One region of the Paenibacillus antri genome, then DNA from elsewhere that is predicted to be linked to it. Evidence: predicted binding sites of a transcription regulator. Region 1 holds the regulator's gene; the other holds the start of a gene.
What was found. The regulator NrdR, encoded in region 1, represses ribonucleotide reductase genes. The targets are predictions, from matches to a motif close to AACACNATATATNGTGTT.
Positions count from the first base shown of each region.

Region 1 (10,321 bases):
GTTCAAACCACAAATAAAGCGAAGCCTCTTGAAGGACAAGAGGTTTCGCTTTATTTTCTCTAGGGGATGGAACCCCTGACCTCGTACTGCCAGCGACGCGCTCCCCCACGATTGTCGGTTTCACTGCCCCGAAACTGATTTGTAATGATTTAATAATTTTTCTATTCGATCCTTGATCAGTTCACATAAACATTCGGGTTTCACCGATATAACTTGATTACCAAATTTCATAAAAAAATCAGCTATGAACGCTTCTTCTCCTGGATTATAATAACCCCTAATAACGGTTCTATTCCCAATGTCAATTTTCATCGAAGGGTAATGTTCTTTAAAAAAAATATCTTTTGCTTTTTCTTCAATTTCTACCTCAAAGTCAATACTGAACTTTGAACGATAAAGTTCTAACGAACGATTCATTAACTCCTCAATGGAAAAAGGAGATTTCATATCTTCTTCCACTATGGCAGTAACTCGATCACATCGGAAGACCCTGTATCGATTCGTTTTAAGATCAATACCTGCCGCATACCATTGACCAAACTTAGCAGAAATTTTAAAAAATTGAACATGATAGCATTTTTCCTCATTGTTTCTGGAATATCGAATCGTGCAGTTGCTCTCGTTTAAAATGCTTTGTAAGATTTTTTCTAAAAATCGGCTTTCATGATGATGCGGGTTCATTTCAAACTGCAGTACCTTTTTCATGACGGTAATTTGCTCGATTTGCTTTTGAGAAAGACAACTTTCAAACTTTTCATTGAGTTGATTGACGCTTAAATGAAATGGTGTAGATTCATAAGATTTCAAAGTCAACATGGCAAAGTATAGCGCATACACTTCATCCATCGTAAACATAATTGGGGATAGCAGGCGATTCTTTAGGATCCCGTAACGTCCATATCTGCCATGTTCCACAAAAATCGGCATTCCCAATTGCTCTAAAGATTCAACATCCCGCAGCGCCGTACTTTTTGAAATCTGATATTTCTCCATAAGATCATGTAAATTAAAGAACTCTTTACCGTTCAGGTATCGGATCATGTCATTTAATCGTTCTGATTTATTCATATATCTGAAAACCTCATTTAAGGTGTCATCCTTTGATACCTTAAAAGAGTACAATCAACTTCGTTGGATATCAAGCAGTTCCTACAAATTCGCGAAAAGGAGACCAAACCATGAGTACAACACTGGAAGCAGCAATATTTTTATCCATGAACGGAAGAGCGAAAGAAGCCATCGAATTTTATAAGCTCCATTTTCATGCAAAACAATTGTTACTCGTCACCTACGAAGACATGGCAAAACGCGACAATTCATTGCAACTTACTGATGAAAATAAGCATTGGATTACTCACTCTGTTTTAGCCATCGGTAAAACAAAGATGATGATCGCCGAAGATCCAATGGATATCAACGTAAAGTATACGATCGGGAATAATACCTCTATTTGTATTCAAAGCGCTGACTTGAATGAAATCGAGAATTTTTACAAAAGTTTGACCACGGATGACCGCGTTAGGATCATTGTTCCTTTATCCAGCAATGCGTTTAGCAAAGCGTATGGGATCATTGAAGACCCTTTCGGTATTCAAATTCAACTGATGTATGACCATCGATTGCAATAAAGTGGTTCCTAGCGCCGGGACCGAACACAAAAAAAACACGCCTTTACTTGGCGTGTTTAACATTTGTGATTGGTGGACTCTAGGGGGATCGAACCCCTGACCTCGTCGCTGCCAGCGACGCGCTCTCCCAGCTGAGCTAAGAGCCCGAAACGACAAAATCAATATTATCACGCTCGGCGGGCTCTGTCAATGCGGGATCACGTCTTATTCAGCAGCGTCGATAGCTCCTTCATAAACATGTCGATGTCCTTGAACTGGCGGTACACGGAAGCGAAGCGGACGTAAGCGACCTCGTCGACCTTGTACAGCTGCCCCATCATCAGCTCCCCGATGTCGCGACTCTCGATCTCCGTGCTGGCCGTCTGGCGAAGCTCGCGCTCCACCTCGTCGACGATCTGCTCCAGCCGCTCGACCGATACGGGGCGCTTCTCGCACGCCCGGACGAGGCCGCGAAGCAGCTTCTCGCGGCTGAACTCCTCCCGGCTGCCGTCCTTCTTGACGATCATCAGCGGCGCTTCCTCCACCGTTTCGAACGTAGTGAAGCGGCGCGCGCATCGCTCGCATTCCCTGCGCCGGCGGATCGATTTGTTATCGTTCACGGGACGAGAATCGAGCACCTTCGTTCCGTCATGATCGCAGTATGGACATCTCACAACCAAGTCGCTCCTTCCGCTTCGAACTTCAAACTATGAATCGATATTACCATACAATCCCTGTTTTGAACCTTAGAGAAGCGCACATAATACTATCACCAACGACGAGGAGGTGAAACACATGGGTACAGGTTCTCAAAGCTCCAACACCTTGGTCGTACCTCAAGCGAACCAAGCGTTGGACCAACTGAAGTATGAAGTAGCTCAGGAGCTGGGCATTCAAATCCCGAATGACGGCTACTACGGTCACATGGCTACTCGCGACACGGGCGCGATCGGTGGTCACATCACTCGCCGCCTGGTGCAAATCGCCGAGCAGCAACTCGCCGGCCAATTCAAGTAATCTTCCGCTTCATGGAACATCGGGAGGTTGCGCGGGATACCGCGCAGCCTTTCCGATGTTTTTATTATGGATTCGGCGCCAGTTCCGGATACGTCTGCTCGTACTTTACATAATAATAATACACCCGATGGACGTAGTGTCTCGTCTCGCCGAACGGTATGTCGTCGGCGCGATCCAACGTGCCGTCCCATCGTCCTTCGGACAGCCACCGTTCGACGTTGCCCGGACCGGCGTTGTACGCCGCCGCGACGCGCGCGATCGCGTCGCGCTTCGCTTCGCCGTCTGACGCGAACTGCTGCTGGAGCGACCGCACGTACCATGTCCCGTACCGGATATTCCGATCCGCCTCCTGCAGCCGTTCCGGTCCCGCGGGCTCGTCCCCTTCCTGCTTCGCGATCCATTCGGCCGTCGGCGGCATCAGCTGCATGAGTCCGATCGCGCCCTTGGGGGACGTCTTCGTCGGGCGGAAGTTGCTCTCCACGCGGATGATCGAGGCGATCAAGTACGGATCCACGTCGTACGCTTGCGATTGCTCCACGATCAGCGCTTCGTATTGAAGCGGATACATCCACTTCCCGAGCAGCGCCCGATCGAAGTATAACACCAGCAGAACCAATAGCAATAAAACCGCGTATAACCTCTTCCTGCGGTACCACGCCCGTTCGCTCGTTCCGACCATTACGTCGAACCCGTCTTCCCGGCGACGTACGCTTCGACTTGCCGCTCCGTCTCGGCGAGCGAGCCGCTGTTGTCGATAACGACGTCGGCTCGCTTCCGCTTCTCTTCGATCGGCATCTGAGCGTCGATGCGTCGTTCCGCGTCCTCGCGGGACATCCCGTCCCGCGCCATGAGGCGCTCGAGCTGCACTTCGCGCGGCACGTACACGACGAGCACGTCTTCGAACGCGTAGAGCTTGTCCAACCCGGACTCGTACAACAACGGAATGTCGGCGACGACGAGCCGCTCGGGCTCTTTCTCGTTCCATTCCGACATCTGTCTGGCCATTTCCTCGCGAATGCGCGGATGGGTGATCGCTTCGAGCTTCCGCCGCGCCGACTCGTCGCCGAACACGATCGAGCCGAGGCGCTTGCGATCCAGCGTTCCGTCCGGCGCGATCACGTCTTCGCCGAACGTCTCGCGAATGTCGAGAAGCGCCGGACGCCCGGGGAGCACGACGTCGCGAGCGATCCGGTCCGCGTCCACGATTTTCGCGCCGCGCGCTTCCAGCATCCGGGATACCGTCGATTTGCCGCAGGCGATGCCGCCTGTAAGTCCGACGTTCAACCGAATTTCCCCTCTACATTAATTTCATGAATCCCATTACGATCAAGATGCAGCCCGGCAGCAGCGTCAGCTTGCCGATCCATCGCCAGCCGGAGAGCAGAAAGCCCAGCTTGACGCCGATCGCGATGCACGCGCCGCACGCCGCGCCGATCATCAGCGAGGTCGCCACCGGCGGAAACCCGATCAAGGCCGCGCCCACGCCCGCGCCGAGGCTGTCGAGCGACAGCGCGATGCCGAGCAGCACCGCTTCCGAAGCGGTGATCACGCCCGAACGGTCCATGTCCGCCATCGACGGCGTGCGCCAAATCCGGATAATAAGCCCGAATTGACGGATCTCCCATTGCAGCACCGTCTTTTCGGCTGCGGCCGACGCCTCGGCCGGCGTCGCTTCGGCCGGCGCGCTCGCATCGGCCCCCGACGGCTTCGACGGGTCGTCGCCTGCCGCCGATTCCCGGCGCGACGTCAACAGCATCTGCACGATCGCCCATGCGCCGATCGCGATCAAGATGGCCGCCCCCGTCCAACGCGCCGCCCGTTCGGGCAGCCACTCCACGAACAAGCCGCCGACGGCCATCGACCCGAACAGGACGAACGCTGATAATAACGATACGATTCCGATGGAATACGCCGGAATGCGGATCTTCCGAATTCCGTACATCATGCCGGCGCTCAAGCCGTCCAAGCTGACGGCCAGCGCCAGCGCAAGCATCGACCCAAAGGCCACCACGTTCGATCCCTCCCGAAGGCATCCGCCTATATTGGATACCTTCACTATATGGAGGGACGCCGTCAGGTGTGCTTCTGCCCCTGGTCCCGCTTCGCGCGGCTTCTCTTCTTCGGCTGGCACCGCGGACAAATATGCGTGCCGCGGCCGCCGACGACGAACTTCTCGATGACGCCGCCGCAGCCGGCCGGACACGGTTCGCCTTCCCGCCCGTAGGCGCGCAGGCTGAATTGATAAGCGCCTTGCTCGCCCTGGCCGTTCACGTACGACTTTACGGACGAGCCGCCCGCTTCGACCGACGCGGATAACGTCGCCACGATCGCCCCATGCAGCCGTGCGAGCTCGGCGCGGGAGAGCTCGTCGGCCGGCCGCTCGGGATGAATGCCGGCGGCGTGCAGCGCTTCGTCGACGTAGATGTTGCCGATGCCGACGACGACTTCTTGGTTCAGCAGCAGCGGCTTGATTTTCGTCTTCTTCGCGCCGAGAGCTTCGCGGAACGCGGACAGCGTGAACGCCTCGTCGAGCGGTTCGAGCCCGAGCTTCGACAACGGCCCTTCCCGCGTCTCCTCGCCCGGCTTGTACAAGTCCATCGTGCCGAACTGCCGTACGTCGCGGTATCGCAGCTCCGTGCCGTCGGTAAACCGGAAAATAACGTGCGTATGAAGCTCCGTCTCGTCCTCCGCGTCATATAAGCCGTAGCGGCCTTCCATACGCAGGTGGGACAGGAGCAATAATTCGCCTAGATCGAATTTCAGAAATTTGCCTCGCCGTTCGACGCCGCGGATCGTCAACCCTTCGAGCGCTCTCGCGAACGCCTCGGGCTCCGCCGGACGGCGGATAATGCGCGGCAGCCGGACGTCGACCGACCGGATCGTCTTGCCCGCCACGAGACGCTGCAGCGTTCTTCGGACGGTTTCCACCTCGGGTAATTCAGGCATCGCTCTATCACCTCAACTCCCGATTATACCGCATGAGAGGGCCGTATCCTCTATTTCGCTTCGTACCAATTGCTGCCTTCGCTGACCTCGACCTTGAGCGGCACGTCGAGCGCGAGCGCGCTCTCCATCGTCTCGCGCACCATGGCGCGCATCGTCTCGAGCTCCTCCGGCGGCACCTCGAACACCAATTCGTCGTGCACCTGCAGCAGCATGCGGCTCTTCACGCCCGCTTCGCGCATCCGATCGTCGAGCCGCACCATCGCCAGCTTGATGATGTCCGCGGCCGTGCCTTGGATCGGCGTATTCATCGCCGTCCGCTCGGCGAACGAGCGGATATTGAAGTTCGAAGCGTGAATTTCCGGCAAATACCGGCGGCGATTGAGCAGCGTCGTGACGTATCCGTCTTTGCGCGCCTGCTTCTTGATGTCGTCCATGAACCGCCTTACGCCGCTGAACACGTCCAAGTATTGCTCGATGAACTGCGCCGCGTCCTTGCGGTTGATGCCGAGGTTGTTCGACAAGCCGAAGTCGCTGATGCCGTAGACGATGCCGAAGTTGACGGCTTTCGCCTGCCGGCGCATGTTCGCGTCGACCGCGTCCGCGCTCACGCCGAACACGTCCATCGCCGTCTTCGTATGGATGTCCATGTCGTTCTGAAACGCTTCCTTCATCCGCTCGTCGCCCGAGATGTGCGCGAGGACGCGCAGCTCGATCTGCGAATAGTCGGCCGCGAGAATGCGCCAGCCCGGCTCGGACGGCACGAACATCTTCCGCAGCTTGCGGCCTTCCTCGGTGCGGATCGGGATGTTTTGCAGGTTCGGGAACTGGCTGCTGAGCCGCCCCGTCGCCGCGATCGTCTGACGGTAGTACGTATGAATTTTCCCGGTCGCGCGCACTTCCTTCTGCAGCCCTTCCACGTACGTCGATTGCAGCTTCGAGAGCGTGCGATAGTGAAGCAGATTGCTGACGATCTCGTGGTACGGCGCCAGCTTCTCCAGCACCTCCGCGTCCGTCGAGTAGCCCGTCTTCGTCTTCTTCACCGGCGGCAAACCCAACTTTTCGAAAAGGATTTCCCCAAGCTGCTTCGTAGAGTTCAAGTTGAACTCCGTTCCGGCCTGCTCGTAGATCGTCGCGACCAGCTTGTCGAGCGCTTCGGTCAATTCGACGCCGTAGCGCTTCAGCTCGTCGACGTCGACCTTGACCCCTTGCAGCTCCATGCGCGCGAGCACGAACGACAGCGGCAGCTCCAACTCGTACATAAGCGGCTCCATCTCGTGTTCGGCCAGCTTCTTCCGCTGCCGCTCGGCGAGCTCCGCCACCGCCCGCGCCTTGCGGCCCAGATGCTCCGCGATTTTCTCCGGCTCGGGCAGCTTAAACTTCGCGCCCTTGCCGAACACGTCGTCGTCGGAAGGAACCGCGATGCCGTCCTTCCCCGCGATGTCGCTGAGGGCGTGGCTCGATTCCGTCGGATCGAGCAAATACGCGGCGAGAATCGTATCGAACGCGACGCCGCGCAGCTCGACGCCTTGCCAGGCGAGCGCGAGCTCCGCCTTATGCGCGTCGTGAATCGTCTTGCGCGCGTTCGCGTCCGCGAGCCAGGACCGGAGCGGCGCCGCCTCGCTCGAGGCGAGGAACGGCATCGGCGCGAAATACGTCCGCTCTTCGTCCGCGTAGAGGGCGAGACCGAGCACTTCCGCGCCGTGCGGATTTTCGCCGATCGATTCGACGTGCGCGCCCCGAACGTCCGGAAGCGCCGCGACGAGGGAAGCGACGGTCGAAGCGTCGACCGTCGTCACCTGAATGGCGGCCGCCTCGGAGCCGCCCGAAGCGGCGTCGCTTCCGCCGATCGCGAGACGTTCCAGCAGCGATTTGAACTCGAGCTTCTGGAACATCGTCCGCATGCCGTTCGTATCGAAGCCCTCGAACGCCAGCTCGTCCCAGCCGGCGTCGTACGGCACCTCGCGGAAGATCGTCGCGATTTCCTTGCTCATGCGGGCGCTGTCCGCATGCTCCTTGATCGTCTCCTTCATCTTGCCTTTGATCTCTTCGACGTGCTCCAGCACGCCTTCGACCGAGCCGAATTGATGAAGCAGCTTCAGCGCCGTCTTCTCGCCGACGCCGGGGACGCCGGGAATGTTATCGCTCGCGTCGCCCATGAGCCCTTTCAGGTCGATGATTTGACGCGGCGTCAGTTGATATTTTTCTTGGATGTAAGCCGGGTCGTACATCTCCGTCTCGCTGATGCCCTTGCGGGTCAGCGCGATGCGCACGCGATCGGAAGCGAGCTGCAGCATGTCCTTGTCGCCGGACACGACGATCGTCTCGATGCCTTCCTCGTCCGCGCGCTTCGTGAGCGTCCCGATGATGTCGTCCGCTTCGTAGCCCTCGATCTCGAATTGCTTCACGTTCATCGCCTGCAACAGTTCCTTGAGCAGCGGGAACTGCTCGGACAGCTCCGACGGCGTCTTCGAACGTCCGCCCTTGTAATCGCCGTACTCCTCGTGTCGGAACGTGCGCTTGCCCGCGTCGAACGCGACGAGCAGATGAGTCGGCTTCTCCTCTTCGATGATGCGCAGCAGCATCGTGGTGAAGCCGTACACCGCGTTCGTATGGAGACCGGCTCCGTTCGTCAGCGGCGGCAGCGCGTAGAACGCGCGGTTAATAATGCTGTTGCCGTCGATCAATAAACACTTGGCCACGGTAAACACCTCAATGTGTTCGAAACTAGCTTCATCATAGCATAGCGCGAAATCGGATGCATAATTTTAGAACAAGACGAAGGAGGGGATCGAATGGTGCCGGTGCGCAAGGAAGGCGCGCGGCGCGCGGCCGCCGTCGTATGCTTCGACTTGAGCGGAACGCTGGTGGCTTGGAACGCGGCGTACGAGGCCGCGCTGCGCGAGGCGATGGGAGAGTGGGTCGGACGATGGGGCGACGAAGGCGCGGCCAAAGCGTTGATCGAAGAGGCGTTGCTACATTATAAGAAGTCCAGAAGCCGGGGGAAAAGCAAAAGCGCCGGCATTCGCGACGCGGTCGCCGTGCTGCAGACCGAATCCAGCGAGCGGACGGCGCGGCATATCGCGAAGGAAGCGCGGCGGCTGCAGCCGCGGAAGGCGGCGTTCGTCCCGGGCGCCGAGGAGACGCTGCGGCAGCTCTCCGGGCGCTATCGGCTGGCCATCCTCACGAACCTGGACGCGGCGACCGCCAAGGAGCTGTGGCTCCGGCTGAAGCTGCACCGGTTCGTGTTGGAGACCGACGTCTTCGCCGCGCCCGCCGGCATGAAGAAGCCGGAGCAGCGCCTGTTTCGCGCCGTCGCCGCGTCGCTCGGGACGCCGCCCCGGCACTGCGTCATGGTCGGCGATTCGTACCGCCGCGACGTCGTCGGCGCGGTGCGGTCCGGCTGGCAGGCGGTGTGGATCCGTTCGTCGAACGCGAGTCCGGCGTCGCCGCGGTCGGCGCTCGGCCGGCAGCTTCGCATCGCGACGTCGATTACGGCGCTGCCGCGGCTGATCCGCCCTGCGGGGCGGACGGCTCCGTCAGACCCAAAGGATGCATAGCGGCGATCGCGGCGGAAGCGACGGCGCTGCCGTCCTTCGCCTTCGCCTGCCGCTTGCAGTCCGCGGCCGTCCGCGATATCGCGTCCGCCGACGCGCGCGACGGATCCTCCACGCGAACGAGGGCGATCGAGACGCTTAAGGCCTCGACGTCGCGCGTACGGCCGTACCGGTCCTGGACCGTCGTCCCTTGCGGCTGGCCGTCGTAGAACGCGTCGATGCCCAGCCGAAACCGCCGGATGATTTCCTCCGCGACCGTCTCCGGCGCGTCGGCGCCGGTGATGACGATGAAGTCGTCGCCGCCGATATGGCCGACGAAGTCGCGCGGGCGGCCGCAGACGGCGACCGAGCGGCGAATGACGTCCGCCGTCAGCTGGATCGCTTCGTCCCCTCGTTGAAAGCCGTACAGATCGTTGAACCATTTAAAGAAGTCGATATCGACGTATAGAACGGAGAAGGGCTCCCCATCCAGCACCCGGCGCTGCAGCTCGCGCTGAATTTGCACGTTGCCGGGCAGCCCGGTGAGCGGATTCGCCACCCTCGCGTGCTCCATGCGGATGCTCGTCATGTGCTCGAGGATGTCCCGCACCGTCACGACGCCCGCAAGCTCGCCGCGCTCCGTCACGACGACGAGGTCGTACAGCTTGCCCGACTCCCGCATCGTCGCGAGCGAGGACACCGTCTCGAGCGGCGTGTCGGCGTCGACCGTCAACGGGCTCAAGTCGGCGACCACCTTCACGGGCTTCGACCAGAACAAGGAGATGCCGTATTGGACGGACAGCTTGCGGAACAGCTCGTCCCGCATCAGCAGACCGACGGGGCGCGAGCCCTCCACGACGACCGCCCCGAACTGATCCGGATGATCGCGGAAGTACGTCGCCGCGAAGGACACCGGATCGTCCGCCTGGAACGTCTTCGCCGTCGCCGCGACGTCTCCCACGGTACGCAGCCCCGCGGTTCCCGCGAGTCGGGTCGCCGCATAGATCGTCGCCTTCGCCTCGGGCGTCACCGGCTTCAGCGTCGCGTCCGGGCGCCCTAGGAAATATCCTTGCGCGTAATGAACGCCTAGGCGAATGAGCTTCTCCAGCTCCTCCGCTTCCTCGATGCCCTCGGCGATCACCTTGATGTTGAGCCGCTTCGCGAACCAGACGAACGTCTCCAATATGTATTCCTTCACCTTGTCCCGGTGAATGCCCT
Region 1 is NZ_VCIW01000036.1:510-10,830, forward strand. It holds gene FE782_RS30585 (helix-turn-helix transcriptional regulator) at 121-1,068, opposite strand; gene FE782_RS30590 (VOC family protein) at 1,179-1,628, shown strand; tRNA gene FE782_RS30595 (tRNA-Ala) at 1,699-1,774, opposite strand; gene nrdR (transcriptional regulator NrdR) at 1,826-2,281, opposite strand; gene FE782_RS30605 (alpha/beta-type small acid-soluble spore protein) at 2,403-2,624, shown strand; gene FE782_RS30610 (lytic transglycosylase domain-containing protein) at 2,689-3,303, opposite strand; gene coaE (dephospho-CoA kinase) at 3,303-3,908, opposite strand; gene FE782_RS30620 (MntP/YtaF family protein) at 3,922-4,635, opposite strand; gene mutM (DNA-formamidopyrimidine glycosylase) at 4,698-5,570, opposite strand; gene polA (DNA polymerase I) at 5,621-8,269, opposite strand; gene FE782_RS30635 (HAD family hydrolase) at 8,363-9,127, shown strand; gene FE782_RS30640 (GGDEF domain-containing protein) at 9,060-10,321, opposite strand, start outside.

Region 2 (10,321 bases), on a different contig from region 1:
TGCCTCACGAACCGGGTGACGCCCTCGTACAACTCCATCTCCTCGGGCGAGAGGTCGAGCAGGACGTTCGATACGTTGCGCTTCGTGAACTCGACGCCGCCGTCGCTGCGCCGGTTGCGGATCATCACCTTCTGCAGCTCCTGCTGGAGCGCGTCCTCGTTCTTCGGCACACGCTTCTCCGCGACGTAATTCGCCGCGAAGCTGCCCTGCGCGCCTAACTGGCCGGGCTTAAGCAGCGTGATTAGGTTGTACAGCTCGCCGAGATCGTTTTGCACGGGCGTCGCCGTCAGCAGCAGACAATATTTCTTACGCACTTGGTTGACGAATTGGTAATTCGTCGTCTTCTTGTTTTTCAGTTTATGCGCCTCGTCGATGATGAGCATGTCGTAATCGAGACCGAGCACGATGTCGCGGTGCGGATCGCGCTTCGCCGTATCCATGGACGCGACGATGACGTCGCACGTCTCCCACATATGCGCTTTCTTCTGCGCCGCCGCCGCGATGCCGAATTTGCCGTTCAGCTCGCGCACCCACTGCAGCACGAGCGAAGCGGGCACGAGAATGAGCGCCTTTTTCACAAGCCCACGTATCATATATTCCTTCAAAATCAGCCCGGCTTCGATCGTCTTCCCGAGTCCGACTTCGTCGGCGAGAATGGCGCGGCCGCGCATCTCGTGCAGCACCTTCTTCGCGGCGTCGAGCTGATGCGGCAGCGGCCGCAGCTTCGGCAGGTGGCGCAGGCATTGCAACTCTTCGAAACTGTGAACGAGCGCCGCCCGCTCCGCCTCGTACGCAAGCTGGTAGTGCGTATAGTTGTCCCATGGCCCGTTCTTCGCCAGCCGATCCTCGAGCGCTTCGTGCCAGGACCGGTCGAACGTCAGCGTCAGATGGTCGTTCAGGGCGCGGGTCGGCTCCGGCAACACGGTTTTTCGCACAGTTGTTCGCCCCCTCGATGTAGAAAACCGCCGTATCTTTGAAAACATTACGTGTTAGTATGCACGAAACCGCCGTCATTCATAACCGATCAGCATTCTATCGAAAATGGTTCCGCGCCTCGACCCATGCTATGATGGAGGCGGGTGATGATATCGATGGAAACGCACAACTGGCGTTTGATCCGTTCGGGCGCTTGCGCGCCTGATTACAATATGGCGACCGACGAGGCCATGATGAAGGCGGTTGGCGCCGGGGCGGCGCCGCCGACGCTGCGGTTTTTCGGGTGGAATCCGGCGACGCTGTCGATCGGATATTTCCAGAAGGCGGAGGACGAGGTCCGGCTGGACGAGGTGCGTCGGCGGGGGCTCGGCTTCGTGCGCCGGCCGACCGGCGGCCGGGCGGTGTTGCACGACGCGGAGGTGACGTATTCGATCGTCGTGCCGGACGACTATCCGGGGCTGCCGACGTCGGTGACGGAGTCGTATCGCGTGCTGAGCGAAGGATTGGTGCACGGCTTCCGCGCGCTCGGGCTGGACGCGGCGATGGTGTCGCTGGCGAGCGAAGAGGAGAAGGCGAAATACGCCTCGGCGGGTTCCGCCGCCTGCTTCGACTCCCCGTCGTGGTACGAGCTCGTCGTCGACGGCCGCAAGGTGGCCGGCAGCGCTCAAGTGCGCCAGCACGGCGCGGTGCTGCAGCACGGCTCGATTCTGCTCGACCTCGACGTCGAGCTGTTGTTCGAGCTGCTGCAGTTCCGCAGCGAGCGGCTGCGCGAGCGGCTCGCGGCGTCGTTCGCCGAGAAGGCGGCGGCGATCAACGAGCTGCGCGGCGCGCGAGGGTTGGCGCCGGTGGAAGCGTCGGCGGCGGAAGACGCGTTCGCCGAGGGTTGGGCGGCTGCGCTCGGCGTGACGCTCGCCGCGTCGGGGCTGTCGGCCGCCGAGGAGGCCGAGACGGCGCGGCTCGCGTCGGAAAAATACGGCGCGGACGTCTGGAATTTGCGCCGATAGCTGTTACAATCTTATGTATTAAGATTGTTAATTCTAGGGAGGCGGCGTTGCAATGGGACTGTGGTGACGGATCGGGAAGACGCTCGGCTTCGGCGCGGGCTCGAAGGCGCTGGAGCCGTATCCGCGGAGCGAGCTGGTCGGCGGGTGCGGGCTGCGATTGACGACGGAGGCGCTGTCGGCGTTGGAGCGCCGCGTCGCGGGCGCGTTCGGGGCGACGTTCCTCGAGCATGTGCGCGGACGCGTCATGGCGGCGCATCCGGCTTGGACGGACGACGCGTACGAGTGGGCGCTGCTAGAGCTTCGGCGCTTCTTCTTCATGTCCGCCCTCCGCAAGGGCGAGACGCCGATGTACAGCCCGGACGCGGACGCGATCTGGCACGAGATGCTGTTGTTCACGCGGGAGTATGAGGCGCTGTGCGCGGGCATTGCGGACCGGACGATCGCGCATGTGCCGCACGTAGCGCCGCCGTCCCGCGCCGAAGCGCAGCGCGCCCGCGTCGAGTTCGAGCTGCTGTACGGCACGCTGTTCCGGCTGTATCCGGCGAACGAGCGGTTGCTCGGGGCGTTCGGGCGGCTTCGGTTCGGCGGGGCGGAGGTGGAGGCGCTTGGACGGATGAACGCCGAGGATATCGCCGCGCGCTGGTTCGCGGACGGCTCGGCGGCCGGACTCGATGCGGCGCGGGCGCTCGAGCGGTCGGTGCAAGCCGGCCTCGAGGAGGCTCGCCGCCACGGATCTTCGACGAACGATCCGCGCCTCGCCAGCGACTACGCGGCGGGCCTCATCGTCGTCAGCGTCTTAAGCTCGTCGGCGTCCGGCGAGGACGACGCCGGCGGCGTTGGCGATGGCGGCGACGGGGGCGGAGGCGGCGACGGCGGGGGCGCCTCGTGCGGCGGAGGCGGCTGCGGAAGCGGGTAGGCCGCTGAGGGGGCGAATTCCGAACGATTTCCGGAATGGATGAAACCTTTTCCAGATCCTGTGCGTTTAATGCTTCTAGAGGTGACGAGATGAGAAAGCTATTGGGGAGTCTGGTCGCGGCGGTCGTCGCCATGACGGCTGCGGGCTGCTCGACGTCCGAACCGGCCGTGGCGCCGCTCGACGAAGGGGACATCGTTCATTCCGGCATCGGGCCGGAGGAAGCGAGCAATCTGGAACGGTTCGACGCGTTCCTCGCGGTGACGGCGAGCGGAGGGAACGACGCGGTGCGGATCGTCGACACGACGATCGAAGGGGATCCGATTTATACCGATATTTCGTATGCGGAAGGCAAGTACGTCGTCGTGGTCGACAACTCCGAGGACGCTTTCGCCTCCGAATCGGCGCGCAAACGCGAAAAGACGGCCGAGTGCACCGAATTGGTGCAAACCGACCGCCCCGACGAATTTCACGAGTACGCTTGCGGAACTTACAAATTCATGGTGAAGGATTTCTAAATCCGCTTCGCGAACGCGGCTTGCAGCTTGCGCGCGATCGGACCCGGGACGCCGTTCGCTACCGTGCGACCGTCGACGCGAACGATCGGCATCACTTCGACCGTCGTGCCGAGCAGGAACGCTTCGTCCGCGGCGTAGAGCTCGTCGAGCGTGAACGGTTCTTCGTTTACGCGGATGTCGAGCTCGGCGGCGAGGCGCAGCGCGACCGCGCGGGTGACGCCGTGCAGGATCAGGTTGTTCGCGGGATGCGTCCGAACGACGCCGTCCTTCGCGATCGCGATATTGGAAGAGCTGCCTTCCGTGACGACGCCGTCGCGATGCAGCACCGCCTCCGAGGCTCCGGCTTCGGAGGCTTCTTGTTTCGCGAGCACGTTCGGCAGCAGGTTCAAGCTCTTTATGTCGCAGCGGAGCCATCGGATGTCGGGCCGCGTAATGACGGACGTGCCGGATTCGAGCGCCGAGAGCGGCCGCTCAAGCGGCTTCGCGAACGCCGTCAGCGCCGGACGCGCCTCCGCCGGGAACGGATGCGCCCGCGGCGCCGCACCCCGCGTCAGCTGCAGGTAGACGATGCCCTCCGCGAGACCGTCCGCTTCGATCAGCTCCTCGACGCCCCGCTCAAGCTCGGCGATCGGAAGGGGCAGCTCGATGCGGAGCTCTCTCGCGCTCCGCTCGAACCGCGCCCAATGCAGCTCCGGTTCGAACGTCTTCCCTCCGTAAACCCGAAACACTTCATATATCCCGTCTCCGAACGTATGTCCCCGATCTTCGACGTCCACCGACGCCTCCGCTCGATTCAACAGCCGTTCTCCGTTCCATACATACTTCCCCATGGTGCCGATTCCCCTTCGCATTAGGTTTTGCCGCCGCCGCCCTTGCCCTTGCCGCCGGCGCTTCGAGCCGCCGCCGCCGCGATCGCCGCGCCGAGGCCGCTTCCTCCGCCTTCGTCGCCGCCGTCGTCCGCGAGCAGGCCGCCGAGGAAGTCCTCCTCTTCATCATCGGGAGGAGCGGCGCCCGCGGCTGCCGGCTGCGCGAGCGCCGGCTTCGCGCCGGACAGCTGCTCGAGGAGCAGCTGCGCCGCCCAATCGGCGAGCAGCTGCCGATCCCGCTCGTCCAGATCGCCGCCGGTCACCTCGAGCGGCTCGTTCGTCGCCGCGTCGATCAAAATATGGCGCTGCCGATGTTTATATTGCCCGAGCGTGATCCAGTACATCGCCATGCCGCCGTCGTCCCCGGCGACGAACTGAAACCGCCAGTCTCCGAAGCGGGGGTCCTGCGCCTCCATGAGCGCTTCCCCCTCGGCGCCCGGCACCGGCACGACTCCGTCCCGCCTCGCGGCATGGTATGTCTTCAAGGTTTCAAGGCTGCCCGTCTCGGGGTCCGCGAACCGCTTCAACAGCCGGGCGACGGCTTGATTGCCGGCGGATCGCTGCAGCTGCAGCAGGTTGGCGGGCGAGAGCGCCGCCGTCGGGATCCAGCGCATGCCGGGCAGCGCCATCGGATGCTTCGCGATCGCCTCCGGCTTCGGCTTTAGCTTCGTCGGCTTCTTCGGCTTCGGAATCCGCGTCACAGGGCCCCTCCTCTCCGGACATCGCATTAGTAAGAACTATTTCGTTGCGGGTTCCTCAATTCCTTTTTTGCCCGAATGCGAATATTTGTTCTCATTTGGGTCATAATGTGTTACAATCTAGTGACCGGGGAAACGATCGATTCGGTCGAATCGAACGGTGTCGAAATCGGCGGGATTTTGTAAACCGGATGAAAGCGATTGTATTAAGGGTTTGTAAGCACTTCTGAAATTCCTGCCAAAATCAAAAAATATTTTGCTAGAAACTACAACATCTAGTGACGTATAATGAACTCCGGACACAATATATAGTGATGATTTCTACATACATGGATTTATACATCATGTTCTCGTCCCGGCGGCGGTGTCGAAGGCTGACGGTGCATATATTGTGTTTTTATCAATGTTGGGAGGGTGCGGCTTTTGAAGACGAAGCAGAAGACGAAACTGGAAGGCCTCAGCGAGAAGATTTTTTTGGATCGATACGCTCGGAAGGATGCCGATTATAACAATACGAAGGTCGGGGACATCGTTCTCGCCTTAACGAAAGACGACCCGAAATTCCCGGCGAAGGAAGTCGGGGAAGTCATCGCCAGGAACGGAAATAAGGTCACGGTCAAGACGCGCTCCGGCGATACGGTAGAGACGTCGGTCGAGAAGATCACGCTCACGGTCGAGAAGACGCCTGAAGAGATGTGGGATCGTCTCGCGGCGGCCATGGCTTCCGTGGAAGCGCCCGAGAAGCAGAAGCAGTGGACCGAGAACTTCAGATATATTTTGGACGATTGGAAGCTGGTCCCGGGCGGACGCATCGCGGCGGGCGCCGGCGCGAGCGACGAGCTGACGCTGTTCAACTGCTACGTCATCCCGTCGCCGCACGACAGCCGCGGCGGCATCATGACGACGCTGAGCGAGATGACCGAGATCATGTCCCGCGGCGGCGGGGTCGGCATCAACCTCTCCTCGCTTCGTCCGCGCCGCTCGATCGTAGCGGGCGTGAACGGCTCCTCCAGCGGGGCGGTATCGTGGGGCGGCTTGTTCAGCTACACGACGGGGCTTATCGAGCAAGGCGGGTCGCGCCGCGGCGCACTTATGCTCATGATCAACGACTGGCACCCGGACGTGCTCGACTTCATCACCGTCAAGCAGACGATGGGCCAAGTGACGAACGCGAACCTGTCGGTTTGCGTCAGCAACGCCTTCATGAAAGCCGTTAAGGAAGACCTCGACTGGGAGCTTGTCTTCCCGGATACGAAAGATCCGGAGTACGACGCGCTGTGGGACGGCGATCTGGAGAAGTGGAAGGCTGCAGGCAAAGCCGTGAAGCCGTATCGCACCGTCAAGGCGCGCGACGTCTGGCACACGATCATCGAATCCGCATGGAAATCCGCGGAGCCGGGCGTCGTGTTCATGGAGTACTACAACCAGATGTCGAACTCGTGGTACTTCAACCCGATCATTTGCACGAATCCGTGCGGCGAACAAGGATTGCCTGCCTGGGGCGTGTGCAATTTGTCGGCCGTCAACCTGTCGAAGTTCTACGACGAGAAGAAGAAGGACGTCGCGTGGGATGAGCTCGGCAAGACGGTTCGCTACTCGGTACGCTTCCTCGACAACGTCATCGACAAGACGCCGTACCACTTCGAGGAAAACCAAAAGAACCAGCAGGGCGAGCGCCGCGTCGGCCTCGGCACGATGGGTCTCGCGGAATTGATGATCAAACTCGAAATTCGTTACGGCAGCCCGGAATCTCTTGTATTCCTCGATAAGCTGTACGGCTTCATGGCGAAGGAAGCGTATATCTCATCCTCAGAAATCGCCGGGGAGAAGGGTTCGTTCACGCACTTCGAGTACGAGAAGTTCATGCAGAGCGGGTTCATGAAGAACATCGTCTCCGAATATCCGGAGGTCGGCGCGGCGATCAAGAAGAACGGCATGCGGAACGTTACGGTCATCACCCAGGCGCCTACCGGCAGCACCGGCACAATGGTCGGCACGTCCACAGGCATCGAGCCTTACTTCGCGTTCGAGTACTACCGTCAAAGCCGTCTCGGCTTCGACAAGCAGCTCGTACCGATCGCGCAAGAGTGGAAGGACAAGAACCCGGGCCAAGAGCTCCCGGAATGGTTCGTCACTTCGATGGATCTGTCCGCGAAGGATCACATCCGCGTGCAAGCGGCGATCCAGCGTTGGGTCGACAGCTCGATCTCCAAGACAGCCAACTGCCCGTCCGACTTTACGGTCGAAGAGACGAAAGAGCTGTATGAACTCGCATTCGATCTCGGCTGCAAAGGCGTGACGATCTACCGTGATGGCAGCCGCGACGTTCAAGTCCTCAGCACGAAGAAGGACGAGGACAAGAAGGAAGAAGCCGCAACGCCGGAAGCTTCGAAGGAAGAGCAAGCGATCGAAGCGATCGCATCGCTCCCGATCAAGGCGACGCCGGAGCAGCAGCAAGTATTCGACAAGCAATATCAACGCCGTCCGCAAGTACTGCGCGGCGCGACATATAAGTTCAATACGCCGTTCGGAATTGCCTATATCACGATCAACGATTCGAACGGTACGCCGAGCGAAGTGTTCCTGAACGTAGGCAAGGCCGGCTCCGACGTCTTCGCGATGTCCGAAGCGCTCGGCCGCGTCATCTCGCTGTTCCTCCGTTACGGGGATCACGGCAGCAAGACGGATCTTCTGATCAAGCACCTCAAGGGCATCGGCGGCTCCGGCGCCGTCGGCTTCGGTCCGAACCGCGTCGAATCGATCGCGGACGCCGTCGCGAAGGCGCTTGAGATTCATAAGGAAAATGCGGAAGCAAGCGCCGTCTATGAGGACAACGCGAACCACCTCGTGACCGCAACGCAGGAAATCGAAGCACCGGCACCGGCGGCACCGGTCATGAAGAAGCTTCACGTCGCTTCCTCGACCGACTTGTGCCCGGGTTGCGGCTCGGCTTCGCTCGTGAACAGCGAAGGCTGCAAGACGTGCACGAACTGCGGCTACAGCAAGTGCAGCTAATGGGATAGAAGCTTCCAGGTCAGGCGACAAAAAAATGTGAAATTCCATAAATGACTGGAATTGTTCCCTAATTACCTAGACGAATAATTCCATAAATCACTGGAATTGCATAAAAATACATCGTTATGAGTAGATATTAATTTTCCAACTGGTCAGGCAACGTTATTGTTGCTTGACCAGTTTTTTTATGGGTGGTGATTACAAATGGCAGAACATTTGCTTAATCGGCCAGAAATATTGCCAGATGAGTCTTTAGAAGGGATATCTCCAACGATTAGCACTAATTAATTACACGGAGTTCAGCGAGTTGGGTTTTGAGAAAATTAGATTTTTCAGAGCGGACGATATTACGGAGAGTATGAAGCAATTTATTAATCAGGCTGAGACTCTTAGTCAAGAGAAATTTCAAATCGAACAACTCATTTATTATTGGTACTCGAAAGGTTTTGTTTTACCTGGCTGGCGAACGCGTGGGCACTCAAGGTTTTGCCCATTTTGTCTAAGTGAAAATGCATACCATCGATTAATCTGGTGCATTTCGTACTTCACCTACTGCAAAAGACATTCTGCCTTGATGAAAGAAGAGTGTGCTTCATGTAATCGAAAAACAACATTATCGGGCGTTATCAACGACTGTTGTGAAAGTTGTGGAGCAACGTTATCTCTGTCTAATACAGAAATAATTGTTGGAGAGGAATTACCTTTCTCATTAGTTGAGCAATACACAGTTGGTAATTCTCCAATCCTACAAGAGTATCTAACAGCCCAAGATCAACTGCTATTAACTCAACGTGTGGCATTTTATCTTTGTACAAGAACGAAGGTCTTTTCATTAACACTAGATCATAAAGAAAGAAGACAACTCGTACAAAATGGATATGTTGGAAATGTACTCTTGCTAAAAGAAGTCTATACCAAATCCCAAGAGTTACTGCAACGATGGCCAATAAATCTTGTTCTTTTCTTAAAAGAGAATTATGAGGATTTTAACGAAAGCAGAGAGATTTTTAGAAATATTTCTACACTAGACAATAAGTCGATCAATAGGCTTATTGCAAAAACCATGCAACGTGAAGGTCAATTAGTGTCATATAGTAGTTTCTTAAAGGAACATATGATATTTGACAGTGAGTACATAAATGTAATTGACTTTGCTGAAAACAGAGGGATATGTATCGCGGTTGTTTCGATGATTGTAAGCCAGCATTCAATAGAAACTGAAATACATCCAAGGAATAAAAAAACAATCATACATGTAAATTGGTTGGATTTCATAAGCAAAAAAGCTAGTGATTATCAAGCTAGCCAAGTTATTATTTCGATTGGATCCGTTGCAATTTTATGGAGAAGAACCGAACAAGTGGCAAGAGGGTTATGTACATTTTTAAAGCTACAGTCAAAAATAATCTATTCTGAGCCTTGTTTCGATAAAGAAACAGTTATTCAATTAGGACATAAGACTGAAGAGTATATTACTTTGTGGGAGATTGCTCAGGATAACATTTGGAATCCCAGTACAATAAAGGAGTTCCTACGGCAAAATGGTGTATTAGTACTTCAGCAATTAGAAGACGGGCAAGATATTTACAATCGAAGTGCAGTTGGTGAAGCGCTTAAAGGTTTGAGCTGTGACATGGGTGATTATTATGATAGAACTGAGACAATAAACCGACTTGGAGTTAAATTATTTAATGTGGCATTCCTCACTACATATTATAGATTGGAAAAACCGTATTATTTAAAAAAGGAGGTAGAAGATGTTTTTTATCTTTATAAGGAGTTAAACAGTATACATGCGGTGGAAAAGTATCGCCATTCCTTGTCTTGGAAATCAAGGGGATAGAGCATTTGTTACAAGATTGTTCTGAACAGTACGGCAGCCATTCAACCAACGAACTTTACATACCTTAGACGGATTGTGATGAGTCTCTAATTAACGCAAAAAGCGATGGATCGGTGGCAATGGTCCATTTTGAAGCGGCGAGGCAGTTATTTGAGGAGCCTTCTCCTGAATTATTGCTTGGTAGTATAGTGAGAGCCTCGGTAATAAGTTTATATCGACGTCTTTTTTGAATTCCACTTTTGTGAGTCGATTATTCGTATTAGCTCCTCGACGGATAAGTAATGCAGTTTATAACGATGGATCATTCGGTGGCAATTTGAACATAGAACCGTTAAGTCTTTGCTTGGATCAATTGGTGTACTCTCCCGGTATTGGTGAAGTGGGACCACATGATGTACCTCTATATAACCAGCGCCATGCTTCCCATATTTCTCAAAAAAGTTGAAGCCACAAGCCTTGCATGTCATCCCATGCATCTCAATAGCTTTTTGGCGGTTCTTTGGATTCCGTTCGTACTGAACGACCTTT
Region 2 is NZ_VCIW01000001.1:237,572-247,892, reverse strand. It holds gene FE782_RS00910 (DEAD/DEAH box helicase) at 1-935, opposite strand, end outside; gene FE782_RS00905 (lipoate--protein ligase family protein) at 1,092-1,940, shown strand; gene FE782_RS32165 (UCP032817 domain-containing protein) at 2,098-2,856, shown strand; gene FE782_RS00895 (DUF4362 domain-containing protein) at 2,946-3,371, shown strand; gene dat (D-amino-acid transaminase) at 3,368-4,201, opposite strand; gene FE782_RS00885 (hypothetical protein) at 4,222-4,938, opposite strand; gene FE782_RS00880 (adenosylcobalamin-dependent ribonucleoside-diphosphate reductase) at 5,359-7,950, shown strand; gene FE782_RS00875 (TniQ family protein) at 8,258-9,793, shown strand; gene FE782_RS00870 (HNH endonuclease) at 10,003-10,321, opposite strand, start outside.
Region 2: a site for NrdR is predicted at 5,234-5,251, ahead of FE782_RS00880 (adenosylcobalamin-dependent ribonucleoside-diphosphate reductase). Genes of this name have one in related genera too.